Regions from separate parts of the Kitasatospora sp. NPDC127035 genome, predicted to be linked through region 1. Evidence: riboswitches for the same ligand, from Rfam matches in the RefSeq annotation. Region 1 holds a riboswitch; each other region holds the start of a gene.
The links. A riboswitch is a leader RNA that binds a small molecule or an ion and turns the genes downstream of it on or off. The one in region 1 is predicted to bind cobalamin.

Region 1 (2,252 bases):
CTCGGCGGTCGACTCGTCGGGGCCGAAGCCGCCGTCCTCGCCCTGGCGGGCGGCCAGCCAGGCCTTGGCGGTGGCCTGTTTGGCCCCCTGCCCGACGGCCTTCAGCGTCTGGGCCGCGGCGGCGGTGCTCGTGGTGTCGCCGGCGGCGCCGACGTAGGGGGCGTAGGAGCCGTCGGCCTGCTGGCTCGCGGCGAGCTGGTCCGCGGCCTTCTTCGCGGTGGGCTCGAAGCCGGCCGCCGGGCGCAGGGCGAGGACGGCGAGGCCGGTGGCCACCGGGTCGGACTCGCAGTGGCCGCCGGCCACGATCATCGAGCCGGCGATGCCTCCGTCGGCGCACTGCAGGACCGTGAAGCGGGCGAGCGTCGCGGCGGGCGGCGTGACCCCGGCGCGCTGCAGGGCGATCACGGCCCACGCCTGCACCCAGGGCGAGGCCGCACCGTGGAAGTCCCCGGCCGCGGTGCACTCCCCGTTCTCGCCGGCCGCGACGCACACGTGGTCGGTGAGCGCGGCGATCAGGTCGCGGCCGCCGAAGTCCCGGGGGTTGCCGTCGGTGCTCTCGGCGACCAGGGCCAGCAGCGCGGCGGCCTTGGAGTCGGGCTTGCCGCTCGGCCCGTCCGGGTACAGGAAGGCGTCGGTGTGGGCGGCGAGGTAGGCGACGACCTTGCGCAGGGCCGGGTCCTGGGTCCCGGCGGCGGCCAGGGCTGTCGCGGTGAGGGCGGTCCGGGGGAAGTCGGCCCCCTCGAAGGCCCAGTTCCCCATGTACTCGCCGTTGACGAGGCGGCCCGCCAGCCAGGCCGCCGCGGCGGCGGGGTCTCCCGCGGGCGGCGGGAGGGTCGGGCTCGGGGACGCCGACGGCGACGCGGAGGCGGACGGCGACGGACCGGTGTTCCTGGCCCGGACGGAGTCCGGGGTGAAGGAGGGCGCTCCGCTCGTCCCGCCGATGTCGGTGCCGCCGTACACCCAGGCCTCGACCTCGCCGGGCTTGGGCTTCTGCGTGCCGGCGCCGTAGCGGCTGTAGGACCAGGTCGCCTGGCCGGGCTCGGCGATCCAGTAGGACCAGTACGCCGTCGCCTGGGGGGTGTTGACGCAGGGTTCCTCGGCGACGGTGGGGTACTGGGTGCCGTTGCCGAAGGCGCCGTTACCGAGCCGGCAGATGAAGGCGGGGCCGTCGTGCTCGGTGCCGGTGGTGGTGAAGCCCGCGTTGTGCAGCAGGTTCATCCCGGTCGTGGGGTGGGCGTCGCAGCCGCGGACGACTCCGCCGCCCCAGTGGCCGAAGTCGACGGCGACGATCGCTCCGGTGGTGGCGGTGCACTCCTCGATCGGGTCCGCGGCGGCCCTGCCGGGGTGTCCGAGCAGGACCGTGCCGCCGGCGGCGATCGCGACGGCACCGGTGGCCACCAGGGACGTGAACCCCCGGGCTCTGTGACTCGTACGACTGCTGCTGGCCCTCACCGGCGACTCCCTGATCAGTCGTCGGGATGCCACAGCGCAGCCGACGGCCTCCTTCGCGCGGGGCCGTTCTGACCGCGTCGTAGTCCACGACGACGCAAGCACTCCTGGAACAAGGCCCCGGCGCAGGCATTCCGGCTCACCAGCCCGGGGTGGGGCGGGTCTACGGTTGCGGGTCAGCGCCGGAATCGGACCGGCTTCCCCTGACTGCCGAGGATGAAAAAGCATTTCATCAGACCACGCTCGCGGAGTCGGCGTCAACGAAGCGTCATGTCTCCTTTCCCACCTCGTGACTGCCCCGCCGGTGCGGTAGCGTCCGCGGTGGCCGAGCGGGGGAATCCGGTGTGAATCCGGGGCTGACGCGCAGCGGTGTGGGGCGGTGACCGTGCCGGCCCGAGCCCGAATGCCCGCCCGGCCGCGCAGCATCAGCGAAAGCCAGCCCACGCGATCCGGGCGGCGGCCGCCCCAGCCGCCGCGCGCCCGACCGGGCACCGGGGCCGGGGCCGGATCGGCGCCCGCCACACCAAGGAGCCGTTCCGTGCCCGTTCCCGCCTCCTCGCGCTTCGCCTCCTCACGCGCCGCCTCCTCACGCGCCGCCTCCGCGGTGACCGTCTCGCTGGCCGCCGGCGCCCTCGTGCTGTCGGCCGTCCCCGCCCACGCGACCGCGACCCCGGCCCAGATAGCCACCTCGAAGAGCACCGGCGTCACCTACCTGAAGTCCCTCCAGGCCGCGGACGGGAGCTACGTCACCGGCGGCGGGCTCTCCAACGAGTGGGCGTTCAGCGCGCTGGCCGCCGCCGGTA
Region 2 (2,252 bases), on a different contig from region 1:
GCGTCCCAGAGCGGCTTCGACGGGTCGTCGGGGGTCGCGCTCGGAGTGGGGGTCGGCGTCGGGGTGGACGTCGGGGTCGGCTTGGCGGAACCGGTCGGAGACGGCGCCGGCTGCTGGGTGGCCCCGGTCGCGGTCGACGTGGGCCCGGCGATCGGCTTCTCGTCGCCGTCCTTGCCCAGCAGGAGCAGGCCGCCGGCGACGGCGCCGCCGATGATCAGGACGGCGACGGCCGCACCGATGATCTTCAACCGGGTCTTGCGCCGGTGCTCGGCCGCGTTGCGGTCGGCGAGCGCGGCCCAGTCCGGCTCGGTCTGCTGCGGCTGCTGCGGCGGCGGTAGGTGCTGCGGCTGCGGCTGCGGAGGATGCTGCCAGTGGTGCGAGGGCACCGGCATCGGCGGCTGGGGCTGCGGCGCCGGCTGGGGCTGCACCGGAGGCTGCGGCGCGGGCGGCTGAACAGGCGGCTGAACGGGCGGCGGCACCTGGATCGACTGCGGCGGCTGCGGCGCCGCGGGCGCCGGCGGCCGGGCCGGCGGCGGCGCGGGCGGTCCGTACGACGCCGGAGGCGGTCCGAAGCCGCCCGGTGCCGGCGGCACGGCCTGGCCGCCGGAGGGCTGCTGCCCCGGCGGCACCGGTCCGGGTCCACCCGGCTGCTGGTTCTGTGCGCCCCCCGCACCGGCGGGAGGGGCCGGCTGCTCCCCCGGCGAAGCGGGCTGTCCAGACCACTCCCCGGGCACGCCCGTTCCGTCGCTCATGAGGCGAGATCGTAGGGCATGGCCCTGACCGGCGACCGCCCCGGTCACCATTCCGTTTCCGAATCCTGACAAGCCCCGGGGCGTCCGGAACCCCGGCCCGCGCCCCTTCCCGGCTCCCGCCCCGGTACCAGCGGTCATCGCGCCAACACGCCGCGCTGCACAACATGTGGTGTCGCATCGAGAGAGCACCACTAGATGTATGCTCGACCCTGCTGTCGACGCAGGGGAACCCGGTGCAAGTCCGGGACTGCCCCGCAGCGGTGAGCGGCCGTCTCCCCATGGGAGCCCGCGAGTCCGAGTACCTGCCGACGGTGTGCGAGCGCCTCCCCGCAGAGGCCCCAGCACGAGCACCACCTTCCGGGCCTCGCGGGCGGGCCGGGGACGACACGCCGCGCGACGCCACGGGCGCCCGCGCCGTCCTCCCCTGCCCCGAACGGCCCGGCCCCCCGATCTACCGACGCCGATCGCCGCCAGGAGAGAGCGCCTTGACCACCGCTGCCTCAGTCACCCTGCCCGCCCAGGGTTCCAGCTCCGCCCCCGCCGACCGTACGGTCTCCGACCCCGGCGGCGCGCTCCTCCGCGTGCTGACCGACCGCAGCGTCGACCTCCCCCAGGTGGACCCGGGTCACGTCGCCGCCGCCGCGCTGCGCGGCCGCAACGCCGGCTCGGACTTCGCCGAGCTGCGCGGCCTGGCCATCGACGCCGCCGCGTCGATGATCGCCGAGGACCCGCAGTACTCGAAGCTGGCGGCCCGGCTGCTCGCGCTGGAGATCGTCGACGAGGCGGCGACCCAGGGCGTGGTCTCCTTCTCCACCTCGATCACCGTCGGCCACGCCGAGGGCCTGATCGGCGACACCACCGCCGCGTTCGTCGCCAAGCACACCGAGGCGCTGAACGCCCTGGTCGACCCGGCCGGCGACGACCGCTTCGAGTACTTCGGCCTGCGCACCGTGCAGTCCCGCTACCTGCTGCGTCACCCGATCACCCGCAAGGTCGTCGAGACCCCTCAGCACTTCCTGCTCCGCGTCGCCTGTGGCCTGGCGGTCGGCGACAACGAGCAGTCGGTGCGCGAGGTGGCCGAGCTGTACCGCCTGATGAGCCGGCTGGAGTACCTGACCTCCTCGCCGACCCTCTTCAACTCCGGCACCCGGCACCCGCAGATGTCCAGCTGCTACCTGCTGGACTCGCCGCTGGACAACCTGGACTCGATCTACTCGCGGTACGCCCAGATCGCCCGCCTCTCCAAGCACGCCGGCGGCATCGGCCTCTCCTACTCGCGGATCCGCTCGCGCGGCTCGCTGATCCGGGGCACCAACGGCAAGTCGAACGGCATCGTCCCGTTCCTGCGCACCCTCGACTCCTCGGTCGCCGCCGTCAACCAGGGCGGCCGTCGCAAGGGCGCGGCCTGCGTCTACCTGGAGACCTGGCACGCGGACATCGAGGAGTTCCTGGAGCTCCGCGACAACACCGGTGAGGAGGCGCGCCGCACCCACAACCTCA
Region 3 (2,252 bases), on a different contig from region 1:
TCGTCGCCCATCGCGAGCGCGTCCAGCCGCCCGGCGGAGCAGATCAGGTGGGTCAGTCCGGCGAGCACGGTGACGGCGGCGATCGGCACCGAGCCCCAGGTGGCCCCGCCGAGGCTGCCGAGCAGCCACATCATGGCGGAGCGGGCGGCCTCGCCGCGGGCGGCGGCGAACACCATCAGCGCGGTGACGGCGGAGAAGCCGTAGGACATCGCGGTGCCGGTCAGCACCAGGCGCAGCGGGGTGAGGCCGTAGGCGGTACGGGCCGTCAGGTAGACGAGCACCATGGCGAGCAGGGCCGCGCCGAAGGCGGAGACGGAGAGCGCCCAGACGCCGAGCGAGGCGAAGGCGCCCAGCATGAGCACGGCGTTGGCGCCGACCGAGGCACCGGAGGAGATGCCGAGCACGAAGGGGTCGGCCAGCGCGTTGCGGACCATCGCCTGGACCGCGACCCCGGTGGCGGCCAGTCCGGCGCCGACCACGGCGGCGAGGACGGCACGCGGCAGCCGGATCTCCCAGACGATCGCGTAGGCGGCGGCCTCGTCGGCCTCCAGCCGGCCGCCGGTCAGGCCGGCGCCGAGCAGTCGCAGCACCCGGGCCCAGCCGAGTCCGGAGGAGCCCACCGCCACGGCGCAGACCAGCGAGAGCAGCAGGGCCGCGGCCAGGCCGGCGGCCAGCGGCGCGGTGGGTGTCCGGCGTGTCCCGGGCGCGGGCGGCGCGGCGGCCGGTATCGGGGGTGCGGTGGCGGTGGTGCTCACAAGCGGCGCGCCTTCGCCTCGGGCCGGGGCGGCGCGGGGCGGCACGTCCGGGCGGAGGGTACGCCGGGGCGGCATCCCCTCGCAGTCCACGGCGAGTTGTCGGGAGGTCGGCGCCCCGGGGCGGTCGGACTCACGGTGCGGGGCACCGTTCACCGTTGCGGGTCAGCGCCGGATTCGCACCGGCTTCCCCTCGGGACGCCCAGGCAGCATAACAAGCGCTCCGGTCAGGTAACCCTTACCGGGGCGGGCGCGGACGCGGACCGCCCGGGCAGGCCGCGGACGCGGGCCTGGGCGGCGGCGGGGCCCGACCCGCGGAGAACGCACGGCCGCCCCCGTCCGGCGGTGCGGACGGGGGCGGCCGAGGGGTGCTGACCGGGGGTCAGCCCTGCTTGGTCTCCCAGAAGATCTTGTCGACCTCGGCGATCAGGTCGAGCAGGGCCTGGCCGGTGGCCGGGTCGGTCGACGCCTTGGCTGCCGAGGCGGCCTTCAGGGTGTCGTTGATCAGCTGGTGCAGCTGCGGGTACTTCTCGAAGTGCGGGGCCTTGAAGTAGTCGCTCCAGAGCACCGAGATGTGGTGCTTGACGGCCTCCGCGCGCTGCTCCTTGATGATGACGGCGCGGGCGCGGAAGTGCGCGTCCTCGTTGGCCTGGTACTTCTCCTGAGTGGCCTTCACCGACTCGGCCTCGATCCGCGCCTGGGCGGGGTCGTACACGCCGCAGGGCAGGTCGCAGTGGGCGTGCGCGGTGGCACGCGGTGCAAACAGACGAGAGAACATGGGAGTCCTTCCTTAGATCGTCTTCCCGCGGCCGAGATTACCCCGCCGGTCGCGGGGTTTCGCGATCGGGCGGCGGGCCTAGGGCAAAAGGCCGAGCCGGAACCCGGCCAATCCGGACACCGGCGGGTGACGGTCCGTACGGCAGACTTGGGAGCCGAGGACGCGGGCGCGAGCCGGGAGGACGAGTCGTGGCACGGAGCGCGGAACCGGAGGACGGCACCCCGGGGGGCGGCGCGCCGTTCGGGCTGATCGACGTGGCGGGCGACTCGATGGTGCCGACGCTGCGGGAGGGGGACCAGCTGCTGGTCCGGTACGGAGCACGGATCAGGCCGGGCGCGGTGGTGGTGTTCCGTCACCCGTTCCAGCAGGACCTGCTGGTGGTCAAACGGGCCGACGCCCGGCGCCCCAAGGGCTGGTGGCTGCTCTCCGACAACCGGCCGGTCGACAGCGACAGCCGCAGCTACGGCGCGGTCCCGGACGAGCTGGTGCTCGGCCGGGTGCTGCTGCGGCTGCGCCCGCGCCCGGCCTGGCTGGCCCCCGGCCGCGGGCTGGAGCGCCTGCTGCTCTCCACCCCGCTGGCCCGGATCCCCGGCCTGGCCCGGCGCTGCGGCGTCTGGGTCCGCCCGGAGGAGATCCGGGGGAGCCGGGCGTAGGTCCGGGCCCTCAGCCCTGGCCGGCGGTGGCGGCCTCCTGGGCCTCCAGCCGCTTGCGGGCCCGGTAGG

Region 2: linked by a shared signal. The riboswitch ahead of ACFWIC_RS13005 (ribonucleoside-diphosphate reductase subunit alpha) and the one ahead of ACFWIC_RS21400 (prenyltransferase/squalene oxidase repeat-containing protein) in region 1 are both predicted to bind cobalamin.
Region 3: linked by a shared signal. The riboswitch ahead of ACFWIC_RS13150 (iron ABC transporter permease) and the one ahead of ACFWIC_RS21400 (prenyltransferase/squalene oxidase repeat-containing protein) in region 1 are both predicted to bind cobalamin.

Annotation. Positions count from the first base shown of each region.
Region 1 covers NZ_JBHXDN010000030.1:80,729-82,980, reverse strand. Annotated here, with positions in the region: gene ACFWIC_RS21400 (prenyltransferase/squalene oxidase repeat-containing protein) at 1-1,398, opposite strand, end outside; cobalamin riboswitch at 1,556-1,709, opposite strand; cobalamin riboswitch at 1,782-1,858, shown strand; gene ACFWIC_RS21395 (hypothetical protein) at 1,988-2,252, shown strand, end outside.
Region 2 covers NZ_JBHXDN010000015.1:15,498-17,749, reverse strand. Annotated here, with positions in the region: gene ACFWIC_RS13010 (hypothetical protein) at 1-428, opposite strand, end outside; cobalamin riboswitch at 935-1,077, shown strand; gene ACFWIC_RS13005 (ribonucleoside-diphosphate reductase subunit alpha) at 1,262-2,252, shown strand, end outside.
Region 3 covers NZ_JBHXDN010000015.1:50,153-52,404, forward strand. Annotated here, with positions in the region: gene ACFWIC_RS13150 (iron ABC transporter permease) at 1-755, opposite strand, end outside; cobalamin riboswitch at 857-993, opposite strand; gene sodN (superoxide dismutase, Ni) at 1,135-1,530, opposite strand; gene sodX (nickel-type superoxide dismutase maturation protease) at 1,800-2,183, shown strand; gene ACFWIC_RS13165 (CGNR zinc finger domain-containing protein) at 2,194-2,252, opposite strand, start outside.